4 regions of the Sporomusa sphaeroides DSM 2875 genome follow, and region 1 is predicted to be linked to each of the others. Evidence: riboswitches for the same ligand, from Rfam matches in the RefSeq annotation. Region 1 holds a riboswitch; each other region holds the start of a gene.
What was found. Region 1 has a riboswitch for cobalamin ahead of SPSPH_RS03410 (TonB-dependent receptor plug domain-containing protein). Riboswitches for the same ligand answer to the same signal wherever they lie in the genome.
Positions count from the first base shown of each region.

Region 1 (6,176 bases):
ACCAAAGCATCGACGCAGAAAGCTTGGCATTTGGATCTGGATCAGGGATTGTGGACAGATAAGGGCGACCGGCAGGGACGCTATGCGTTTTCCTACGATTCAGGCCGGCAGAATAAGCTGAGTGTTTTTCTTGCCGGCAATTATACAGATACCGCTGAGTCGCTTAAAAGTGACGGAACTACCTTTTTGCCCTTTGGCAAACGCAGGAATATTTCCGGCCGGGTGGATTATTTTCCCCGTGACGGGGAGTTGATTTCCCTGAGTGCCTCGTACATGGAGGAAAAACAGGAGGAATATGCTTCGATGCTGTCGATGGTGGGGACTTTGGCCACAGCAGTCCGGGACGACAACAACCGCACATATTACGGCGTCAGCTACAAAAAAACACTGACAGGCGGTGAGTTGTTTGTCAATGCCTATCAGACCATCTGGGACAAGTACAACGATACCGTCAACCGCAGCAACGGCCTGTATGTGAATTCGGTTTACGGCTATTACCGGATATCGGGAATCGAGGCCAGGGTCAGTAAAACGGCGGGGCCTGACCACCGCCTGACTATCGGCGGTGAGTTCCGGCCGGAACTGTACCGCGGGACCGGTATCCGGACAGGCCGGGGTACTTTCACCAAAACCTTTCATGGCAAAACCTATCAGGGCTCGGAGGTAAAAACCGATTATTCGGCGCTGTATGTGCAGGATGAGTGGGATATGGCTCCCAAGCTGTCTGTGACGACAGCCGCCCGCTATGACGGCAGCGACCGGTTCGCGGATAAGGTGAGCCCCAAGCTGGGCTTAACCTACAGGCCGGAGCCTGGCTGGCGCGTCAAAGCAAATACCGGCAAAGGCTACCGTGTCCCTTCCCCGAATCAATTGTTTCTGGATTTAAATGTAGTCCGCAACGGCGCGCTGGTCAAGCTTGCCGGTAACAGCGACCTGAAGCCGGAAAGCTCTACTTTTTACGATTTGGCTGTTGAACGGGACTGGGGCCAGGCAACCGGCAAGCTGACCTTCTTTTCCAGCAAGGTCAGGGATATGATTGACGAGGCGTGGGTCAGCGCCGCCCATATTGAGTATCAGAATATCGGCAGGGCCAGCCTGCGCGGGCTGGAAGGCGAAATCACTTGTCCGCTCACTGACAGGCTGAGCTGGTCGGGAAACTATACTTATCTGGACGCCGGCAATGATCTGACCGGCACCCGGTTGTTCAACCGGGCGCGCCACAAGGTATCCTCCCGTTTTTCCTACCGGCCGGCGCCGGATTTAAGTGCCAGCATCTGGGTAGATGCTTACCGGGATTATTTGTTTCAGCAAAGCTCGGGCAGCGGGGTGAATAAATCGTTTGCTGTTTGGAATATGAATGTTACAAAAAAAATTAACGAGAACCAAACGATAGCGGTGGGGGTGGAGAACCTTTTCAATCATCAGGATGAGGAGCTTTCACTGCCGGGTACCTTTGTCCATATGAATGTCAGGTTTACCCTGTGACCGGCTGGCGAGGAAAGGAGCGACATATGATTGCCAGGGGGTCTTTGCTGCTGGCGCTTATGATCCTGCTGCAGTCGCTGCGGCTGCTGGTGCCGGTGCCGCCCTTTGTATCCATGTTTGTCATCGGCAGTGCGGTTAATGCCTGCCTATTGCTAGCTGCCGAGACCGCCGGGCTGAGAGCCGGATTCATTATCGCCTGTCTGGCGCCGGTTGTCGCCTATTTTCAGCAGGCCTTGCCTCTGCCGGTCTTTATTTTGCCGGTGGCTGTCACTAATATTGTTTATATTCTGCTATATGAAGCCGGCCGGAAACACCATTTGTGGCTGGCAGTACTGCTGGCGTCTGTGGGGCGGATGGCTGCTTTATATTTTTCTGCCACCTGGATTTTCAGTTTTATTTCCCTGCCGGCCGGACAGGCCTTTTTTCTCAAGACTGCAATGAGCTGGCCGCAGTTGGTTACCGGTCTTGCCGGAGGTGTTCTGTGTCATTGGCTGTATAAACGCCTGCCAGCAGCCGGTAAAGTAAGATAAAACAATTAGTGGGACAAGGGACAGGTCCCTTGTCCCACTTCAACTATATCATGTGAGATATGGAGACTGTGTTTATGTATTTGTTGTGAAACAACGACTTTTAAAGAATAGCTTGACTATATGACCGCTATATAGAGTAAAGTAGACAGAAAAGCTATATTTTAAGGGGTGAAAATAATGAATACGGAAAGAAAGCATCCTAAGTATCAAATTCCTAATGAACCGCATGCCAAGCATCGTTATGAAAGTGCACTAAAGCATGTTCAACTGGCGCGAGAAGCCGGGAAAAATTCGGAAGAAATTCATGAGATTTTTCGCAAAGTAATGAATTTCGACTCTAAAAATATCGAAAACATTTCTCAAGATGAGGCACACAAAAAATACCGCACCGCAGTGATTCATGCCCGGAAGGCGTTAGAAAATGGCAAAAATCCTGAAGAAGCTCATGAAATTTACCGGAATATTCTCTCGGGAAATACGGCAGGAAAATGTCATCACAAAGTTGATTAACTGGTGGTAAGCTTATGCCAGGCTATGAAAGCTATGAGTCCGGGAAGGTTTAGGCAATGATGATCCAGTTCAAGGAGCATGAAATGCCTGAGTATACCCTAAATGATGGAAAAGGCGGAATTGAGCTTAGTTAAAGAAACTGAGCCCAATTCCGCCTTTTGTTTTAGCAGGTGGTGTACTCCACCTGAAAAGAGATTTGATTGATATATGTTTTTGTATCAGTAGTAAGCCAGTGGTTTTTCAGCGGGAAAACATATACATTACTGACAATCTGCAAGGCATTGCGTTGCACAAAATCGAGGATTTCCTTATATACGGAAGCTACTTGTTGGTAATAAGTTCCTTGGAAGCGTATGGTGAGATATAATCCCTCCGGACGGATAAAGCAGTGCTTCTTAGGAATGGAATGAGAAACAGGCGTAAAATATTGTATTGTTTTATTAAATTTTTCTGCAAAAAAATCATCTTTATCTATGATCCAGCCGGTAGTAAATTCCTTGAAGTGTTTTTTGGAGAAGGCGGTTTGATTATGTTTGGACAGAAGCCTGAACCGTTCCCGCAAAGACATGGTTTCGGTTAAAGGTTCACTGACAAATAGAATTTTTTCTTTTTGAAAGTTTACTTGAATTTGATTGAACCGGGTTTTGCGTATTTTTTCTATTGTTTGTAAAGACAAATGTAAGCTCTTTTTAATGTTTAGCGTATCTTCTATAATTTTATCACATTCTTTTTCTTTCGCCAGTAATATCTGTTCGAAATTATCAACATTGCGATCTTGCAGATAATTCTTTATGCCCTGAATGGAAATATTTAATTTCCTCATATTTAGAATAATTTCCAGCAAGAGATATTGAGAAACCGAGTAATAGCGATAGCCGTTTTCGCTGACATAGGCTGGAACTAATAGTCCGTGTTTGTCGTAATAAAGCAAGGTTTGCTTGGGAATAGCATAGAGAGAGGCCAATTCACCGGCGGTAATATAGTTTTCTTTGTTAATTGTCATATGTTGTATTCTCCTACGCTTATTACATATAGGAATCCAGGTGCATAAAACAATGGTTGAACCTAAAACCTTCTTTTATCCCCATTATTAATGATGAATTGGGTTTGTGTCAAGAAAGGTTAGTTTTTATTTAGGATAAAAGCTAGCTCCTCTTATGTCGGGATAACAAAAGTGGTCAGGCCTGGGAAAAAAGACTTGACTATATGACCGGTATATAGTTTACCCTTATAATCCAGAGTAAATTTTGACATATATCTTCTAAAAACGACGATTTTTGATAATGTTTGCTAAAATGGTGAAGTGAAGTTGTATATTGAGTTAAGTGTTCTTCTCTGATGTGAATTGAATATTGCTAGACAGGTGCCCTGTAAAGGGCTTAATAGGGAAGTCCGGTGCAAGACCGGCGCGGTCCCGCCACTGTAATGGGGAGCAAACCAAAATACCACTGGGATGAGAGTCCTGGGAAGGTTTGGGAGAGCTATGATCCAGAGCCAGGAGAACTGCCTGTCTAAAGATCGCCGTTTTACCCACGAGTGATGGGGAGGAGATTACAGTTACACTAGCTTATTTGGAATATATTCCAGGTGAGTTTTGTTGTTTTGCTGAATTTGCTCCTGGTTCTAGACCAGGAGTTTTTATTTGGCTGTTGCTGTAGAATCCTCCCGGCTGTCATGGCCGGGAGTTTTTTATTTTATTATGAAAGGAAGAATGAGGATGAAAAAGAAAAGCGTTCTGAAAAAGCGTATGTTAGTCACGGCCATCATTACCGGCTTATGCTGTGGGGGAGGGCCGGCAGCTTTGGCTGCCGGTGCAGTGGAGGATTTTACCCTTGATTCGATAATTGTAACGGCTACCCGTTCTGAAAAACCTGATGTTGAGGTTCCGGCTTCTACTACCATTTTGACGAATCAAGATTTAAAAAATACCGGTGCTGAGAATATACAAATGGCTTTGCAAAAAATTTCCGGTTTTTCCTACAGTACTTATGGACCTAACGGAAATCCTTATTCTACTATGTCCAATCCAATTATTATCCGCGGCGTAAGTAATGGCACATTGGTCTTAGTAAATGGAGTCCCGATTAATATGTCCGGCAGCTACTATCTGGATTCCATTCCGGTGGAAAATGTTGAACGGGTGGAAATTGTAAAAGGTGGTGGCGCGGTTTTATATGGCAGTGAAGCCATGGGCGGCGTTATCAATATTATTATGAAAAAGCAATTTGATAATACGATATCGACAGGTTTTGGCAATTATGGCCAGCAAAATCACAATGCAACCTTTAATATGGGAAAATTGAATCTGAGCTACAGTAAGACAAGATGGGGCAGTTTGGATAAAATTCAAATTACTAACAGTGCTGCAGGGGACAGAACGACTACCTTTAGGGGTTCTGATAAAGACAGTGTATCAGTAGAATATAATTTTAATGATAAGTTATCGCTTTCGTATAACTATATGGACAATGAAAATGGATATCAGACCTGGTTTGGCGATAACTGGAAGAAATTATTGGATGCGCAAGCAGGCGATTTACAAAATGATAAAACCTATACAAACAAGTATAATATAGCACAGCTTAGATATAGTGATGAAAATCTAAAAGCCAGTTTGTATTATAATCACAATAAGCCTACTTCAAGAGGGTTTGCTAATTATAATAGTTCTGGAAAACTGAGTCCCGCGCCTGATAAAGTCGATCAAAAGGATAGAACTTACGGGATTGACGCCCAGAAACATTGGCAGATAAATGACAGGGTCAATACTATTTTTGGATTTACATATAAAAATGAATATTTTAATCAGATTAAACACATCGTTGGGACTAAAACAGAGCAGGAAAGAAAGGTTTATGGTATTTACGGACAATGGGAACAAAAACTCAGTGATGCGAACTCTTTCATCTTAAGTGCCCGTGAAACCTGGACTGCCGGTGCTGCCCAAGATGCAAATTACAACAATTTCAGCACATCCGGACAATTTATTCACAAATTAGGTGAAAAGGATAATATATACGCCAGTATTGGCCAGTCGTTTATTTTGCCTACCTTTAAGCAAATATACGGCAGCGCCTACAATCTGTTGCCGGCACCGGAATTAAAGCCGCAAACCGGTGTTAATTATGAGCTCGGCTGGAAGAAGATAGATGGTGGTCATAGGTGGAAGGCGGCGGTGTATCATATTGATATTACCGATAATATTACTGCGACCTGGGACTCGACAACAGGAATATCAAAATATACGAATGAAGATTTTAAGAACACCGGCGTTGAGTTAACCTGTGATATAAGCGGGGAAAATAGCTGGTCATATAGCTGGGGGATTAATTATGGCAATCCTCAAACAAAAGCTAAAGGCAATGATCCGAGAGTGAAAAAATACTGGGACAGACAATATGGACGTCTGCAATTGACAGGAGGAGTAACTTATCAAAAGGATAAATGGAGTACAAGCTTGAATGGAACTTATTTAACAGAACGTGTTGCCGCAACAGCTACTGCGCATTCTCAAAAAATGAAGCCATATTTACTGACTAGCTTGAGCACCACTTACAAAATGGATGAAAACAATGAAGCTTCTTTGACTGTAGACAATCTGTTGGATAGAAACGATATTGTAAACCACACGGGAACGAATTATTATGCAAC
Region 1 is NZ_CP146991.1:755,034-761,209, forward strand. Features, by position in the region: gene SPSPH_RS03390 (TonB-dependent receptor plug domain-containing protein) at 1-1,485, shown strand, start outside; gene SPSPH_RS03395 (ECF transporter S component) at 1,512-2,015, shown strand; gene SPSPH_RS03400 (hypothetical protein) at 2,193-2,525, shown strand; gene SPSPH_RS03405 (MerR family transcriptional regulator) at 2,689-3,528, opposite strand; cobalamin riboswitch at 3,870-4,050, shown strand; gene SPSPH_RS03410 (TonB-dependent receptor plug domain-containing protein) at 4,168-6,176, shown strand, end outside.

Region 2 (6,176 bases), 1.6 Mb from region 1:
CATGTTTTTATTTCTCCTTTCGAGCCGTCAGGTTATTTTCTTGCTCGCATTCCTTGAGGTTTGCATCTTTTTGGTCCTCTGTCAACTCTATTATATTATCATGTGTTGTATGCAAATCCAAGTCATTCTTATTATTTAGATTATAGGAATTTTCATCGCCTTCGGCATAGGGCAATGGAGCGGTGGCACTATCGCTGCCGGCAGGTTCATCAAATTCATCAAACGAAGTTGCGAATAGCAAATCGGTATGCAGATTTTCCTCCAGGTTTTTGTTGTGCATAAGCTTCATGTTGTAAATAACCCCAACGACCTGTATGGTTATCAATGGCATCATTGCCACCATGGCAATAATGCCAAAGGCATCTGTCATGACATTGCCGCCGACAGCTTCGCAGATACCCACGGCAAAGGGAAGCAAAAACGCCGCAGTCATGGTGCCGGCCGCAACCCCGCCGGAGTCAAAAGCAATGGCTGTAAATATTTTTGGTGTAAAAAAGGTTAATCCCAAAGCCAGCAAATATCCCGGAAGCAAAAAGTACCAAATGCTGATTTCGGTTAAAATTCGTACCACCGATAATATCAAAGCAGCACTTGTGCCTAAAGACAAGCCTGTCATCATCATCTTTTTGGAGATGGAGCCGCTGGTTATATCCTCAACCTGCTTGTTGAGTACATGAACGGCAGGTTCGGCGTAAACGACAAAGAAGCCGATGATTGCGCTCAGAGGAATCAGAATCCAATTATAAGGAAGGGTGGCAAGTTCTTTGCCAATATAAGTGCCTGCAGGCATAAAACCGATATTGACGCCAGTCAGGAAGATGGAGAGCCCGATCAAGGTGTAGACAATACCGATCAATATTCGTATTAATTTTGTTTTTGACAATTTCAAGCGAATGAACTGGAAAAGTATAAAAATAACCACAATTGGCAGGAGGATGGTTAAGACTTCCTCAAATAACAGGACAAAGCCCAGATAATAGGAATCTAATAATTCGCCAAGATTATTTACGCTGGCGTTTGGTTCAAAGGCGAACCCGGAACCTGAGGCATCAAAAAACATACCCATAACTAAAACCGCTAAAACAGGACCGATGGAACATAACGAGCAAAGGCCGAAACTATCTTCTTCCGAACTTTTACCGCCTCTTACTGCAGAAATACCGGCGCCCAGGGCAAGAATAAACGGTACTGTGATCGGCCCGGTGGTTACGCCGCCGGAATCAAAGCCGACAGCCAGAAAATCGGGTGCCGTCAGTGCGGCGACAATGAACAATATCACATACGATACAATAAACATATAGGACAGTGAAAACTGGAATAGAATGCGCAGTAGTGCTAACACGAGAAACACACCTACGCCAAAAGCCACCGAACTTACCAGAACCATATCAGGCACCGCCGGTACCTGTTTGGTTAGTACCTGCAAATCCGGCTCGGCTATGGTGACAACCACACCCAGAATAAACGCGGAGCCGACGATCAGCCAGATGTTTTTTGATTTGGTTAATTCTGCGCCGATGGCTTCCCCGATAGGCATCATGGCAATGTCGGCGCCCATGGTAAAAATGCTCATGCCGATAATGAGCAGGAGGGTGCCTGTAAGAAACAGCATCAAAGACCAAAACGGCAGAGGAGATATCGTAAAATGCAAAGCAAGTACAATGGCACTGACTGGCAAGACCGATTGCGCAGCCTCTTTCAATTTTTCTAATAAGTCTGTCGTCATTAACAACTTCCTTTCCTGTTTCAACCATTTATGTGCATATCGTGATTGTGTGTTGTAAAACCCAGCCTTTAGGTAATTTACTCAATAAAATATGCATAAATTCATACAAAATATAATCCGCTCCCTTGATTAGGTAAAATCTTCGCCAACTAAAGCTACTATCCCACTAGGGCACTGACCGCATGTTTTTCCTATAGCTTCCGGCAATAGCAATGGATAAATTTCTGCCCGGCAAACTAACAACCTCCTTCAACTATAAAGTGGTATGTTTATAATAACACGGATTGGTAAAATGAGTAAAGAAGTCTCTTGGCCAAATTTACTACGTACTAGGTGGGTTATTTCACGAAAAAGATAAGCGAATTTTCGGTAAAGGGTAATGAGGAAGGACGAATAAGGGGCGTGTATTTGTGGAGAGTACAAATGGTGAAAAAAATAAAGATAATTAGTGATTGTGATGGTTCGTTATCTTGAAAAAGCCTGGGTGATGTAATATAATGTAGAACTAGAAGAAACAGGATTAAAAAAATACTATAAAAGTATATAGACAGTATACTTTTTGCCTGATTTTTCAAAAAAACAGGCAGTCTAATTTTTTCTGGTTAAGGGAGACTTAGCTTCGGATGGGCTGAAAACCCCCATCTGAAGCTAAGTTTACTTTATCCGATGACTAACTCGCTCTAAGACTCCCACCTTTCCAGGTGGGAGTAAGAGCGACTAAGTCTCTGGATAAGGGCGAACTAACCTTCAGATGGGGTTAAAACCCCACCTGAAGCTAAGTCTGCTTTATAAAAAATCGTTGCTTTTATTAGCCGGCCAAGTGCGAGCCTGGCAAAAAGCAAGCGGTTTATGGGTCAAAAAAAGGGAGGAGAAATTGGGTAATGCGTAAAACAAGTGTAAAATTAGTAGCCGTACTAACCGTTGTGCTGTTAATGGCAGGAGTTATGGCAGGCTGCGGCGGGACCGCTTCCAATGACATCAAAATTGGTGTTCTAAATGAAATGACTGGCGGTAACGCAACCATGGGTACTTCTTCTGCTAATGGTGCCAGAATGGCTATTAAAGAAGCCAATGCCAAAGGCGGAGTGCTTGGCAAACAAATAACCGCCGTTGTTGCCGATAATAAGAGTGAACCTTCTGAAGCCGCCAACGCTATGACCAAACTGGCAACTCAGGACAAGGTAGTCGCCATCACAGGTATGTTTGCCAGTTCGAACGCCATTGCTGCCTCCAGTGTAGCTGAAGCAACCAAAGTTCCGCTTTTAGCAGTAGGGGCAACCAATCCGAAAGTAACGGTGGATGAAAAAACCAATAAGGTAAAAGACTATACTTTCCGCGTCTGCTTTATTGATCCGTTCCAGGGGACGGTAGGAGCTAATTTTGTCCTCAATAGCTTAAACCTTAAAAAGGCCGCTATCTTAGTGGATAATAGCAGTGATTACAGCAAAGGACTGTCCACCTTCTTTGAAGAGGCCTTTACTAAAGGCGGCGGCGTGGTTTTGTCCAAAGAAGCCTATTTGCAAAAGGACCAGGATTTCAAGACTATTTTAACCAAAATAAAAGCCCTTAATCCTGAAGTGCTGTATGTGCCCGGATATTATGAGGAAGTAGGCAAAATTGTAAAACAAGCGCGCGAATTGGGCATTACTGTTCCCATTATCGGCGGTGATGGCTGGGATTCGCCTAAACTAATAGAAATTGGCACAGCCGCCGCGTTAAATAACACCTACTTTACCAACCACTACTCGGTGGATAACACCAGTCCCACCTCACAAGCTTTTGTTGAAGCTTACAAAAAAGAGTATGGATTAGTGCCGGATGCATTGGCTGTTTTGGGTTATGATGCCGCCAATCTGCTGATTGACGCCATCAAACGCGCTAACAGTGTGGAGCCGGCTAAGATCCGTGAGGCGCTTGCCGCCACCAAAGATTTTGCTGCTATCACTGGTGCGACGACCTTAAATGCCACCCATGATGCAGAGAAAAATGCCGTTATTATTGAAATGAAAGATGGCAAGCAAGTCTTTAAAGACACCATTAAGCCGTAGCCAGGTTCTGCGGATAATCATGCTTTCAGAAAACAGGCCGGGAATATTCCCGGCCTGTTCATATTGACGGTATTTACAGGACTCTGTTATAATTAAGGAAATTTTGCATAATACGGTTAAGGTGCCGCCGGCTAGTATCTTGTGTCACTTAAAATTTGAGATTAGATGGTGACACAAGGTACTACTACCGGGGGAGAATAGGGAAGTCTGAGTATGGCCACACCATACATAAGCGCGGGCCCGCCACTGTACCGGAGGAGAGCTTACACAGGCCACTCGTCAAGGGGAAGGCGTAAGTATTGATGAACCGGGAGCCAGGAGACCTGCCTTACACCGTTTTACATCCTTCATGGAAAAGAAGGCTTTTTTGGGATTGCCCAAAAGAGCCTTTTATTTTTGCCCCCTGTTTTTTGCCTAAGGTTTGGCGCAAGCCGTGTTTTCTTTACTTAACATAATGGGAGGTTGCTATGAGTTTACTGCAAGATACCTTAGTGAAAATTACTGCCCCGGATACTGTGATTATTCAGCAGGTACAGGATAAGCTGGATAGTCTGATCAAGCCGGCAGGCAGCCTTGGCCGGTTGGGAGACATGGTCAGACAGTATGCAGGCATCACCGGTGAGACCGAGCCGCGCCTGCCCCGCAGCTGCATGGTGGTAACATCTGCAGATCATGGAGTTGCCCGGCAGGGTATCAGTGCCTATCCGGTGGAAACTACTATGCATATGACGGCCAATTATCTTATCGCCAAAGGGGGCAGTGCCAACGCTTTTGCCAATTTCAGCGGTTCTGACCTGGTGGTGGTGGATGTTGGGGTGGCAGGTGACTTATCCTATGTTCCCGGACTGTGGCACCGGAAGATTGCTTATGGGACTCAGGATTTTACCCAAGGGCCGGCCATGAGCCGGGAGCAGGCTGTACAGGCAATCGAAACCGGGATTGAGATTGTCAACAGTAAGGTGAGTGAAGGCTACAATTGTTTTAGCCTGGGGGAAATGGGCATTGGCAATACGACGGCCAGTGCTGCCATTGTCGGTGCGTTTACCGGCCTGGAGCCGGACAAGATTACCGGGCGGGGGACCGGCATATCGGACAGCCGCATGCAGGTAAAACTTGCCATTGTCCGCCAGGCGTTGGCGGTTAATAAACCGGATGCCAAAGACGGGCTTGATGTATTGGCCAAGGTTGGCGGGTTTGAGATCGGAGCCCTTGCCGGGGTTGTTCTTGGTGCTGCCGCTAATCGCTGTGCTGTCATAATTGACGGCCTTAATACCACGGCGGCGGCTTTGATTGCCCATGCCATCCAGCCTGTAAGCAAAGAATACCTGTTTGCGTCCCATTTATCCGGTGAACCGGCCCATATCATTGCCTTGCGCTGTCTGGGGCGGGAAGCGTTTGTCGACATGGGGGTCCGGCTGGGAGAAGGCATCGGCGCTTCAGTCGCCATTGACATGTTGAAGGCAGCCGTTACCTTGCTTGATAACAGTAACCGGGGAGGGCAGGCTCATGTTTAACGATATTCTGGCAACCATCAAACCCTTGGATGAGCAGGCGATGGAGCGCTGTCAACTGCGATTGGATAACCTCACCAAGCCGCTTAACAGTTTACATTCTTTTGAACATATTGCCCGGCAGCTGGCTGGGGTTACAGGCCATCCCCGTCCCCGCAATCTGGAAAAAAGCATTATCATTATGGCTGCCGACAGCGAAGCCGCCCTGGCAGCCAGAGGCAGATATGAGCAAACACCAACCGTCCAAAAGATTAATAATTTTTGCCAGGGCCGGTCTGTGATTAACAGCTTTGCCGAACATGCGCAGGCCAAGCTGGTCCTGGTGGATATCGGCGTTGCCGCCGGGCTGCCGCCATACGCGCAAGTCCGGCATGAAAAAATTGCTTATGGTACGGCAAATATGCTGCAAGGTCCGGCATTAACCAGAACGCAAACAATACAGGCCGTCAAGGTGGGAATCCAAACGGCTTCAGAGGCCATCGCCAGCGGTGTGCAGGTAATCGGACTGGGTGAAATGGGCATAGCCGGCACAATTTCCGGTTTGGCGGTTGCCTCCTGCTATAGTGAACAGCCGCTGGAAAACCTCACCGGCCGTGAGCGGGTGATTATCCGGCGGTCCTGGGTGGTAAATGAGCCTGATAAACAGGATCCTCTGGATGTATTGACAAAAGTAGGCAGTTTGTCAATGGCAGGCCTGGTGGGAGTAATTATTGGGGCGGCTGCCGGGCGGGCCGCCGTAGTGCTGGATGGCCTTGTCACCAGTGCAGCCGCCCTGCTTGCCGTACAAATGGCGCCGGCGGTGAAAGCCTATCTGATTGGTTCGCATTTTGCCGCCGAGCCGGGACATAGGGAAGTTCTCGGTTTGCTGGGACTTCCGGCCTATCTGAAGCT
Region 2 is NZ_CP146991.1:4,146,564-4,152,739, reverse strand. Features, by position in the region: gene SPSPH_RS19145 (DUF1538 domain-containing protein) at 8-1,726, opposite strand; gene SPSPH_RS19140 (ABC transporter substrate-binding protein) at 2,608-3,774, shown strand; cobalamin riboswitch at 3,934-4,119, shown strand; gene cobT (nicotinate-nucleotide--dimethylbenzimidazole phosphoribosyltransferase) at 4,242-5,288, shown strand; gene SPSPH_RS19130 (nicotinate-nucleotide--dimethylbenzimidazole phosphoribosyltransferase) at 5,281-6,176, shown strand, end outside.
Region 2: it holds a riboswitch for cobalamin, as region 1 does, so the genes downstream of both, cobT (nicotinate-nucleotide--dimethylbenzimidazole phosphoribosyltransferase) here and SPSPH_RS03410 (TonB-dependent receptor plug domain-containing protein) in region 1, are expected to answer to the same signal.

Region 3 (6,176 bases), 1.0 Mb from region 1:
AATTGATCGGCCGAGGACAAAATGTCGGGCAGCCTGCCGCCACTGCCGCCGATTAAGATGACTTCCGCCGCCGGCAGCCCGGCCAGCGCCGCCGGTGCCGAACCAAGCACAGCCTGAACATTGCCGGCCTCAAACTTAGCGGCGTTGGCCTTAATCAGTTCAATCCCCTCGGGTTCGCGCTCAATGGCATATACCCTGCCTTGCCTGGCCAATAAAGCCGCTTCAATGGATAGCGAACCGGTACCTGCCCCGATATCAATGACAGTGTCGGCAGCACCAATGCTGGCCTTAGCCAAAGTTAAGATGCGAATTTCCTGTTTCGTCATCGGAATGTCGCCTCTGATGAACTGCTCATCCGGAATACCTAAGCTGTGACTCATGCTTTCACCACCATTACGCTATGTTCAAAACCGGGAGTTTCTGCGGCCTCGGCTAAGGTCATAGCAGCCACCACTTCATTGTCATAAGACAAATTGGCGCATAACCAGACATGAGCCGCCTCCGGCCACCCGAATGCTAACAGGATGCGCGAAATACAGGCCGGATTGTGCTGAGTGTCAGTCAGGATGCCCAGCTTATGCCCTGGCCGGTAACGCAGTACCTCATCAGCGGCTGTACGGCCATGCATACTGATCAGAGCGGCATCCTGCCACACTTCGGCCACCCGGGCAAACGCCATTTGGACCGAACTAATACCGGGAATCACCGTAATACTCTCTGGCGCAAACCGTTTTCTGACTGCCACCAGCATGCTGTAAAATCCAGGGTCGCCGGACACCATAACCACTACATCCTGACTTGCCAGCTGTTCTTCAATAAAATCAAGCACACCGTTAATATCTTTATCAATAATCCTGGTAGCCTGACCGCCTGCGGCAAAGGTATCCAGCGCCCGCTTACTGCCTACCAGAACTCTGGCCTGAGCAATCGTCCGGCTAACGACAGGCAGCACATAATCAGGCGATCCGGGGCCAATGCCAACAACTACTACCTGGTACCTACATTCCATCCTAAATGGCCTCCAATTTCACGGGCTGTCTCATCAAGCCCCAGTATATCTCCCTGTAAAGTCACAATAACGGTTCCCACTGTCAAATCACCAAACACATAACGCTTTGCCCGGGCACTGGCCCGTTCGGCCAGTACAGAATAAACCTCAGTCATATTATACCGGGCGATGATTGGCATAGCAGCTTCGGTAGTAGTCGAAGCCATTATTTCTTCAATGGCCGTCTGTGGCGCTCCGTTTAGCGCCATATAGGCGGCTATTGTCTCCAGGCGGGCATCGGCCATCCGGTTATGAGTATGGAATATGCCGGCCGACACTTTAACGATTTTGCCAAGATGGCCAAATAACAACACCCGGCGCATGCCGTATTTTACTGCATTCTCCAACATATGTCCGATAAAATTGCTTGTCTGGATTACGGCGGCGGCCGGCAGGCCGCAACGGTTGATGGCTATATCCTGTCCGATTTTTCCCGGAGCAAATACTATATCTGTATAGCCTAATGCCTGCACCACACTAATCTGCGGTACAAGTGAATTTTTAAAAGCCTCTTCTGACATCGGTTCAACAATACCGGTAGTGCCAATAATCGACAGTCCGCCAACAATCCCCAATATGGGGTTAAGCGTTCTGGTCGCCAATTTCTCTCCCTCGGGAATAGAAATTGTCACAACAGCCCCTTTATCTGTTGGCAAACACTCAGTCACAGCCCTGGTAATCATGGAACGCGGCCCGGGATTTACTGCCGGTTCACCTACCGGCACAGCCAGCCCGGGTTTAGTCACCGTTCCTACGCCAATACCTGCTTTGATCACAACTCCCGGTTTATCGGTAATAATGATCTCTGCCATAATCCTAACCCCATTGGTTATATCCGGATCATCACCGGCATCTTTGATTATTGCCGCCATACCGCCGCCGGCAACCGGCCAGCTTTCGGCAACAGGTACTGTCAGCAGGACTCCTTGTGGTGAAAAAACCTGAAGAACAGTCACCGGCTGGCCCAGCCAGGCCATAACCGCAGCCTTGGCTGCCGCTGCGGCACAAGTCCCGGTGGTTATCCCTTTGCGCATTTCTTTATCGGACAATAAAAAAGCCCCCTTGAGCAGGGGGTATAACACCAAACAACATGTAAAGATTGCCTGAATATTGTACCCACACCTGCCTATCTTCCGTAGGTCCTAGCGGCATGTGTTAGAACAGGCAGGTCTCCTGACTCTGGTTCTTCGCGTACTTAGCCTTCCCAGTTTCCCAGTGGCATGTATTAAGCAGCATCCCCATTACAGTGGCGGGACCGCGCCGGTATTACACCGGACTTCCCTATTAAGCGCAAAGCACCCATTCCCTTACATGTATCAAATTTGCGATTAGTACTATTATTCCATATAGTTAATTATTTTCCTGCTTACCAGGCAGGAATTATCTAAATTAAATAATCTAAAAATTTTTCTGTATTTTTTGCGTTTTTTGTCAATTTTTAAAAGGGTTTTAGCCTATTTATTACGAAGTGTATACTGGTCAGACCATCATACCGATTAATTCGGTTATAAGGGAGTGGAGAATTTGAAAAAAGTAAGTGAAAATTGGACCCATGCGCTTACCTCCGGTACTTGTAGCGCCAGCCTGTTCCCGGAGTTCGAAACCCGGGCAAAAAACGCGGCCGCCGAAGTATTTCGCGTCAAAACAGCGGCTGAAGCCAAAGAAGTCATTGCCAATTTAGTCAAATACACCAACGCCCGCAAAGTAGTAGCCGTTGACAGCCCCTTGCAACAGGCAGCAGGAATTAATGCCACCCTAACAGACCTGGGTGTAAGCCTGTACACCGAACAAGCAGATATCGCCGAGCATGCTGAAAGTGCCGATATTGGCATCTCCGCTGTTGAGTTTGGCATTGCCGAGTCAGGCAGTGTTTGCCAGGATGCGTTAGCGTTTGAAAGCAGGCTTGTCTCGATGCTGCCTCCTTTACATATTGTTTTCATGAACAGCAATAGAATTGTTCCCGGCATAACAGAAGCTATGGAAACAATCGCCAAAGTCTACGACCGCGGTTATATCAGCTTTATTACCGGCCCCAGCCGCACTGCCGATATTGAACGCGTACTGACAATCGGCGTACATGGTCCCAGCCGTTTTGTCATTATTGCCGTTGATGAAGAAGTTAACGGAGGTAAGCAATAATGGAAGCGAATAATCGTAATATAAAAAATGAAATCCAGGAAAAGTTACAGGATGAAGTGCTGCGTGGCGCATTAAGCCGCTTTGCGGAGGCCTATCCGATATCCAGGGCCAAAGCTTATGAAAATGTTGCCGATATTGAGGCTCTGCGCGAACAAGTCCGTCAAATGAAGATGAGCGCCGTTGCCGATATTGAAAACCTGGCCGATAAATTTGAAGCAGAAGCTGCCAAACGGGGCGCTAAAGTGTTTCGCGCCAAAGATGGCAATGCGTTAAAAGAATATTTGATAAACCTCTGTAAAGAAAAAAATGTAAAACGAATTGTTAAATCCAAATCCATGGCTTCCGAGGAAATTCATCTTAATCACGATCTGGAAACAGCCGGCTTGCATGTTAAAGAAACTGACCTGGGTGAATGGATTATCTCTCTGGCCGGTCATAAACCGTCCCATATGGTTATGCCAGCCATTCACTTGAACCGTGAACAAGTTGCCGGCTACTTCTCCAAAGAACTGAAGCAGGAAATTCCGACCGATATTCCGTTCATGGTTCAGGCTGCCCGCCAAGCGCTCAGAGGGGAGTTCCTGGAAGCTGATATGGGCATATCGGGCGCAAACTTCGGTATCGCTGAAAATGGCGCTATCGGGCTGGTAACGAATGAAGGCAACGCCCGCCTTGTCACTACCCTGCCACGGGTTCATGTTGTCATCATCGGTTATGAAAAACTGATTCCCACCATTAAAGATGCCGCCCCCATCCTGCGCACCCTGCCGCGTAATGCCACCGGCCAGCTGATGACCAGTTATATGACAATGACTTCCGGTGTAACCCCGGTCATGGTCAAACAAGACGGAAAATGGGTTGAGCAAGACAAAGAACTTCATATTATTTTATTTGATAACGGACGCTTACAAGCTGCCCATGACGATAAATTCAAAGAAATCTACCAATGTGTTCGCTGTGCTTCCTGCCTCAACGTCTGTCCTGTATACACAATTGTCGGCGGTCATGTGTATGGTCACATCTATGCCGGCGGTATTGGCGCCATCCTGACGGCCTTCCTCAACAGTATGGGGGATTTTGAAAAAATCAATGAACTTTGTATCGGCTGCCGCAAATGTGTTGAGATATGCCCTGGCAAAATTGACATACCACACCTGATTGAAGAACTCCGGGCCAAAGCCGTCAAGGAACACGGTCTGCCTTTCGGTGTTAAAGCAGTAGTTGAAAACGTACTGTCAAACCGTAAGGTATTCCACACCCTGCTGCGGTTAGCAGCGATCGGTCAAAAACCGTTCCAATCCGGCCGTGTAATCCGTCATTTGCCGCTATTTTTAGCCGGCATGGCCAAAGACCGCAGTCTCCCGGCAGTGGCTGATGTTCCCTTCCGTGACCGCGTATCCAAGGTAACCAGGAAAATAAATCAGCCTGTCAAGAAAATCGCCTTCTTTAGCGGCTGTAACATTGATTTTATTTTCCCGGAAACCGGTGAGTCGGTGTATAAGGTACTACAGGATCTTAATATGGAAGTAGTTTTCCCGGAAGAACAAAGCTGCTGCGGCAAACCGGTACTGGGGATGGGTGACCGCGAAACAGCCAAACGGATTGCCAAAAAGAATATCGAGGCCTTCGAAGCCACAGGCGCTGACGCCATTCTTTCAGCTTGCCCGACTTGCGCCGAGACCTGGCATCAAACTTATATCGAATTGTTTGAAGATGAGCCGGCCTGGAAGGCCCGGGCCGAAAAAATCGGTCATAAGGTCTGCGAGTTTACCAGCTTTGTCGCGAAGGAATATCAAAAAGCCGGCCGCCTGGTCAAAACTGCCGGCAATGTAAAAGTAACATACCATGATTCCTGCCATATGAAACGCGGCCTTGGCATTTATACCGAGCCGCGCCAGTTGCTTGAAGCGGCTAACGGCTACGAACTGGTAGAAATGAAAGACTGCGATAAATGCTGCGGTATGGCCGGTGCCTTCGGCGTCAAATATACCGAGCTGTCCATGCCTATCCTTAAGCAAAAAATTACCAACATTAAAGCCAGCGCCGCTGAGATAGTCGCCGTTGCCTGCCCGGCATGCATGATGCAAATTCAGGGTGGCCTTGATAAGCAGCTGCCAAATGTAAAGATTAAGCATGTAGCCGAGATTTTAGCGGAAAATATTAAAGAGTAATAAAGAAAACACGGCTTGCGCCGAGCCTTTGGCGAAAGCGGAAGCCGATGTTGCCCTTATCCTAACAGAAAGCTATGCTTTCTGTTAGGATAAAAAAAGGAGTCTTTCGCTGAGAAAGACTCCTTTTGGCTGTTCATTTTGCTGCTTATCTCTCTGCCTGCCCCAGGGCATAGCCGGTTTCAAGCGCTTTCTTGTTAAGTTCTTCAGTACCTTTAGGTACTCTGGCCAGCACAGCCTTGGTCAAACATTCCAGTTCTACCAGATCGGCAAAACCGGCCAATGCACCAAGAGCAACAATATTGGCAACCATAACATTCCCCAGTTCATTACGGGCAATATGGGTTATCGGCAATGCCAAGACTTTGGCATCTACTTCCGGCAGTGTTTTAACCAGGGTAGTATCAACAACCAGCTTGCCGCCTTGCTTTAACAGGCCGATATATTTATTGCAGGCTTCCTGGCTCATAGCCAGCAAAATATCTGCCGCGGTAGCTTTGGGATAATCGATTTCCTGATCACTGATAAGGACTTCGGATTTGCTGGCTCCCCCTCTGGCCTCCGGACCATAGGACTGGGTCTGAATGGTCTGCTTGCCGTCAAGAATAGCCGCTTCCGCCAAAATAATACCGGCAAGAATCAAACCTTGACCACCAGTACCGCTCAAGCTAATTTGCCACATTATTTATTCCCCCTTTTGGCCTGAACATGAGCAATCAGTTTGTCATATTCTGCGGTAAACTCAGGGGCTTCCGAACGGTGAAGTTCGCCAATAACAAACTTGTCTTTAAGCTGTTCCTGCGAAAGCTTGGCAGCAGCCT
Region 3 is NZ_CP146991.1:1,777,750-1,783,925, reverse strand. Features, by position in the region: gene cbiT (precorrin-6Y C5,15-methyltransferase (decarboxylating) subunit CbiT) at 1-380, opposite strand, end outside; gene cbiE (precorrin-6y C5,15-methyltransferase (decarboxylating) subunit CbiE) at 377-1,009, opposite strand; gene cbiD (cobalt-precorrin-5B (C(1))-methyltransferase CbiD) at 988-2,082, opposite strand; cobalamin riboswitch at 2,195-2,366, opposite strand; gene SPSPH_RS07955 (LutC/YkgG family protein) at 2,573-3,187, shown strand; gene ldhH (L-lactate dehydrogenase (quinone) large subunit LdhH) at 3,187-5,358, shown strand; gene SPSPH_RS07945 (2-oxoacid:acceptor oxidoreductase family protein) at 5,504-6,037, opposite strand; gene SPSPH_RS07940 (thiamine pyrophosphate-dependent enzyme) at 6,037-6,176, opposite strand, start outside.
Region 3: it holds a riboswitch for cobalamin, as region 1 does, so the genes downstream of both, cbiD (cobalt-precorrin-5B (C(1))-methyltransferase CbiD) here and SPSPH_RS03410 (TonB-dependent receptor plug domain-containing protein) in region 1, are expected to answer to the same signal.

Region 4 (6,176 bases), 1.5 Mb from region 1:
GCAAGCCGCTGCGCCACTCTTTATCAGAATCCCGCCAGTCGACCTGCCAGCCCCACTCCAGATTGCCGGCCTGCTGCCGCCGGCCCACCGACAGGTCGGTCTGCCGTATCTCCTGGTAGGGAGGGTGCGCACGATTCAGCCGGTATTCATTGTCAAGATCACTGTCTTCGCTGCCGGCATACCCGGCAAAATGCCGGAACTGGTCTTTAACAGCCAGCTTGACCTGCCAGTGGTCGTCCTGCCATTTGAGCAGCCCGTCGGTCAGGTGATAATCATTGTTGCGCCGGGTCCGCCGGTCGGCTGTCAGCGGCCCTGAGCCGTACATGGTATTAGGATGATAGCGGTTGGTATAGCTGAAATCGCCGTCGCTCTGGTCGCGGTTGACAGCCAGAAGCAGGCTGCCCTCACCGAGCGGGGCCGACATCTCCAGGCTGCCCTTATAGCCGCCGAAGGAACGCAGGCCGGCCGCTAGCGAGCCGCCGCTCTTGCCGGGCTTTTTGGTGACAATGTTGATGACGCCGCCCATCGGCGCACCGGCGAAACGGGCCGGGACGTAGCCGCGGTAGACTTCGATGCGGGCAACATTGTCCATCGGGATGGCCGACAGGTCAACACCGGTTTCCGAGGTCAGGTTCAGTTCCACGCCGTCCAGATAGATGCCGACCTGGGCGGCCGTACTGCCCCGGACCCGGGCAATGCTGTAATTGCTGGTGCCCCGGACCTTCTGGATGTGGACGCCGGGCACGGTTTCGAGGTAATCAGGCAGCGTCTTCTGCTCTCCCTGGAAATCGTCCGGCCGGATGACCGACACGGTGCCGGGCGAGAGGTCCTGTTCCCAGGCAGGGCGCGGCGCCTCGACCGTCACCGCCGCGAAGGTATAGGCTCCCGGTTCGGCAGGCTCAGCCACAGGTTCTATACTATCCGGTCTGGCAGGTGGCCAGCCGGTGTTCGGGGAAACCTTGTCTGCCGGTGCAACCGCCGGAGTACCAGGCAGCTGATTATTATTTACTCCAGCCTCGCCCCCGGGAGCCGGGGGCTGGTACTCAATAGCTCCGGACGCCTGGAGACTGCCGGCCGGCCGGCTGCTGCCGTCCCCGGCTGCAAGTGCCGTAACGGTTGCCGCCGCGACCGGCTGAAAATCGTCGGCGGCTTTGCCGGCCTTAGCCGGCAGTCCCCACTTCCAGGACAGGCCGCCATTGATCTGCCAGTCTTTGCGGACATCACCGCCGGTGGACTTGCTCACTTCCAAAAACGCCGTACTGTCGCGGGCGGTTTGCAGCCTGGCGCCAAGGTTAAATTCCAGCCAGGAGTCCCGGCTGGCGGCGGCCCGCAGGGTCTCACGGTCGCCGGAGAAACGGGCTTCCAGCTTGCTGCTGCCGAAATCATGCAGGGCGGTGACAGCGGCGTAAGCGTGGCCGCGGTGCTGTTCATCGCCGAACGCCTTGCCCACGGTCACGCCCAGCCGGCCGACCACCGGCCTGTCTGAGGTCTGCCTGACCGCTAGCTGGTTAGGCAGTTCGTAGCTTACCCGGTCAATAATGCCGACTGCTAAACCGGCCTGAGGTTCATAATACCAGCCGCCGGGCAAGTTCCGGCGATAGCCGTACCGGGCGCTGATACCGCTGGCCCAGCTGCCATACTTGGCCGAGTTGGCGCTGTCGCTGTCATGAAACCGGTAGTCGTTTTCGATCTTCGTCATCCGGGCAGCGAGATCCAGATAGCGGCCGCTGTGACCGGTCCAGGAGGCATAGGCGCCCATGCTCGTGCCGGTCAGGTCTCCCCGGCCGGTAGCATAACCGGCATCGGCACTTGTCCGGCCAAACATTACGCCGTAGTACAGGGTCCCGTTATAGAAGTCGCCCTCCCGCTCCTTGTCAAGCCCGGCCTGCAGCCCGTCATAGCTTTGGCTGAAGCCGCGCCCGTACGCGCCGCGGCTGTTCAGTTTTCCCCGGAAGCTATGGGCCCAGACGCCTTCGCTTACCGGCCTGTCCGCCGCACCGGCAAGGGACGGCGCGCCTGTATTGCCGAGATGACGGGCATGCAGTTCATCCATACGGGTGAAGAGATTGCCCTCTTCGATGCGCCAGATATTGCGAAAAGCCAGTTGGGCGTCACTGGCCATCTTGCCGGATTCGGAGATGACACCGGTATTGTAGGACTTTACCCCCAGCAGGATCGCTTTGCCGGGCTGCAGGTTGTTCCAGTCAATAACCGGCACCAGTTCGTAAATCCGCAGCGGGCCGTCGATAAGTGATGCCTGCCCCAGCACATTAACCTGATTGTAAGCAGTGCTGCCGGCCGCGCTGAGGTCAACAACCATATAGTTGTACTTATAAGCAGGCGTGGTCATTTCTATTGGCCGCATGAAAACCCCGCCCGCGCCGCGTACTATGGTCTTATAATTGGGATCATAGGCAGACTGAACATAGATGGTGCCGCTGCCGGTCAGCTGTTTAACGGTAACACCGCCTATCTGGATGGTTCCGCCCGTGCTTTTGACATGGGTATTAATGCGCAAAACAACGTCACCGGACAGATTCAGTTTTTCCACAGTCAGGGCTATGGGCTTTATACTGGCCTCCTTAGCAGGCGTGGGTTCCTGATATCCCTGGCTGTTGCCCTTCCAGGCCAGGTCAAGCATACTGCCGCCCGCCAGCGTAAGCTCGGCGGCAGTTATATACGAGGCCCTGGCCGGCACATCCATCGGCCGCCATCTTTCGCCTGCCAGCAGCACAATCGTCGCATTGTACCTTTTAGGGTTAGTCGGAAGAGTCCCGGCGCCACCCATGGTGGCTGTCGATTCGTAGGTATTATAGCCGTCGACCTCTCCTGTTGCCGTCCACGTGCCGTCTGCCGGCGTTGTAAACGCAGCCGCCGTATGGATAAATGACGCAGCCAGATTCAGCGCCAGCAGCCATCCCAGGCTGAGTACCACGCATTTGGCGCCGCGCACGCCGCTGCTGTAGCGGACCGATTTCATCCGGCCGGTGTTTTTCGCCAGTTCGGACACCACCTGCCAGCAGGCGCGTGCCCGGTTCCAAATGATTTTGTAGATGTGGTTCAAAAGCGATCATTCCTTTATCCCGTTCTTTCCTCTCTGCATAGTAGACACTAAAAAAAAAAACACTCCCCTTTGGGAAGTGCTTATGCCAAATTGACGTTATTTTCCGAAAATACTGCATAATCGCCTCCCTGTCACGCGCAGGTACAACGGTGATTGCCGAACAGGCAGTTCTCCTGACTCCGGTTCATCGCTGTCCCGCGCCTTCCCAGAGCTTGACGCTCCAGTGGCCAATATGCAAGACTACTCCCCGTTACAGTGGCGGGACCGTGCCGGTATTTCACCGGACTTCCCTATTAAGCCCTTGCGGGCACCTGTCCCAAGATATTCTGTTGTTCTGTGGTTTAATCTATGAAGCATAGCTCAGGATTATTACTTTTTCCTATTCCCTCCTTCCCCTCGGCAACGGCAAAAGTTTTCCTACAAACTCTGCATAACTTCACCGCTGCAATGATTTGTCACATTTTCTCAACCCCTGCATTGAAGCCAGCTGCCAACTGTGAGCAATGCAGGGCGACACCAAATTCGTGTCTTTGAGACACGAATTTAGGCATACTTTACCCTTGGTTAGCGGCTTAATAAGGTTAAGTCCGTTATCTAAACTTCTCTTTTATATGCCCCCTTTCTGTAGAACAGACCTCAAGTAGGAAAATTGTTGACAAAACACTTTACTCCCAAATATAGGCACCCCCATTTTCCATTTAAATCATATCATGCCGTCATTTTGCCGTCAATATGCCTTTTCTATTTCTTTTAATATACATTTATTGTAATTACATTTCTATGGAGGGAATTACCGTGTCATCAAATACATCTAAGTTTACACTTCGTATCGATCAACATATACTTGAAAAGTTTCGCTATATTGCTGACAATAATTTCAGAACAGTTAATAAGGAACTAGAAATGATTATAAAAGCTCATATAGCCGCCTATGAGACCAAAAATGGGGCGATTAAGGTTGATTTAAACACAAAATAAATTCCTGCGGCTTTTTCCTTTTAAAGGTATTATCGGCTTATTTTTAACGGAACGTTCACGAGGAATTTAATCCACTGCCTTTAACATTGAAGCCAGCCACCAACTGCGCTATAATGGAGACAATCGTATGTGGAACACACCCCTGTTTTCCGTTCGATTGTCTCCATCAGCAGCAGTTGTTTTGTCGTGGTATCGAGCAACTAGTGTCCTTCAGACACATTCTCGGGCATGCTTTGCCCTTGTTTAGCATCTTACAGCTGTAAGCTTGCTGTTTCGAGTCGCTCTTTTACCTACCTCCTTTCAGTATATAAAAATCAAACAGGAACAATTTGTTCCTATTATATAGGAACATTTAGTTCCTGTCAATATTTTCAGGAGCGTTTTTATGAGTTTTTCGCATCGAATAAAAGAATTAAGACAAAAACATAACGTATCTCAACAAGAATTAGCCGATTTACTAGGAGTGTCCACTCGCGCCTGGAGATTTTACGAATCAGGCGAAAGGGAACCCAATATGGCCAGACTTATTTTACTCGCAGACTATTTCGATGTGTCTCTAGATTATCTGGTCGGTAGATTAGATAAAGCAGAGGATAACTGACGGAAATGTCAGAGACGGGATTATTATTCAAATTCAATGTATCTCTCAATTACTTAGTTGGACGGTCCAATAATCCGTGAAGGCTTGAATAGATAAATACTGAAGCAAGGTACTGTAATTTTTAAAAACCGTCTAAAGCCATTGGATGCTTTAGACGGTTTTTTTACGCAAGCAGAATGCCACATAATATATGTTCCCATAGACTTATTGCATTGACATAACGTGTTAAAACATTGACTACATGGTCCTTTTATCAATTATCATTAGTCTTTAGACTCTATCATCGTAACACACTCGTTATGTGAGCGAAAGTAATACAATAACGCAAGCCTGCCCCACCAGCGAGACTCCTGAAAATTGAGTGTTATATGTATTGACGTTCGTCTCTCGTCATCAAGCACAAAAAAAGATTTATAAATTCGGGATATCTATCTTTATCCTCTTCAAACCATTGCCTAAATATTTTTACGGCTCTTGCCGTATCAAATACGTCGTTTGAAGTAGGCAGACCTATCACTATTTGCCCATTTACCAAAAGTGCCTTTGAACATTCTGAGTTATGCTCGTATTTTGCATTTGTCTCATACAAATCCGAAAGACTATTTCCTAAAACATTTATTTTATTTAACTGAAAGGAGTGGAAATCATCATCAATTATTACTTCTTGCAATGCTGTGTTAAGAAATGCAATTGCTTTATCTTTCTCACCATGTTTTAAGTAGGCAAGTGAAAGGCGGTCTACAATATATTGATTTTTATAATGAATATACACGTTTTCCAAAATATATATCCTATTATGCGGCGGCAACATACTGAAAATCGTAAATATATTCTCACAACCGAATTTATGCTCTGGAACAAGAAAGTATTTTACGAACATATCTTCCACAATATGAGTGGCCTGCTTTATTATCTCTTGCAACTCCTCATCTCTAACCTGACCGTTAAAATGCGAACCTTCACCGCCAATTTTGAAAATCTGTTGAATTTTTCCGGCTATACTTTTATCATAATGCTCTTCAATAATTTTTATCTTTCTACCCCAATTGATACATGAATAATCTTCAGTAGGTTTTAAAAATGGTAGAATTTTGTCCTTTAACAACAAATCAATAATACCTTCAACATACTGCCGTACATTATTTGCACGAACTTTTGCTTTCTGCTCATCATTCATAAATATTTCGAAAACATCTATAAATTTTGTGCTTACAGGCATCAACACTAAGTTTTCCTTTTCCATATTATTTTTCATATTTCACCTGTACCCCCTTCAACTTTCTGTACACTGAAAAATTGAATTTAAACAACCTGTCTTCACTAGCGTCCTCTTTTTATACACAGCCGGAACCAAAATAGTCTTTTTGTTTAATTCAGGTTCTATGTTACCAGGTCATAGATCAATAATAATCGGAAGATATCTTATCAATAATATCAAGTGTGCTATTTGTAATAGTTGCTCCCTCATATGTCACAATGAGTTTTCCCTTGTAAAATTTATCATATATATCCTGCTTTTCAAGCCATCGTTTG
Region 4 is NZ_CP146991.1:4,249,470-4,255,645, forward strand. Features, by position in the region: gene SPSPH_RS19585 (TonB-dependent receptor domain-containing protein) at 1-3,064, opposite strand, end outside; cobalamin riboswitch at 3,211-3,394, opposite strand; gene SPSPH_RS19590 (Arc family DNA-binding protein) at 3,860-4,042, shown strand; gene SPSPH_RS19595 (helix-turn-helix domain-containing protein) at 4,428-4,643, shown strand; gene SPSPH_RS19600 (hypothetical protein) at 5,008-5,898, opposite strand; gene SPSPH_RS19605 (RecQ family ATP-dependent DNA helicase) at 6,044-6,176, opposite strand, start outside.
Region 4: it holds a riboswitch for cobalamin, as region 1 does, so the genes downstream of both, SPSPH_RS19585 (TonB-dependent receptor domain-containing protein) here and SPSPH_RS03410 (TonB-dependent receptor plug domain-containing protein) in region 1, are expected to answer to the same signal.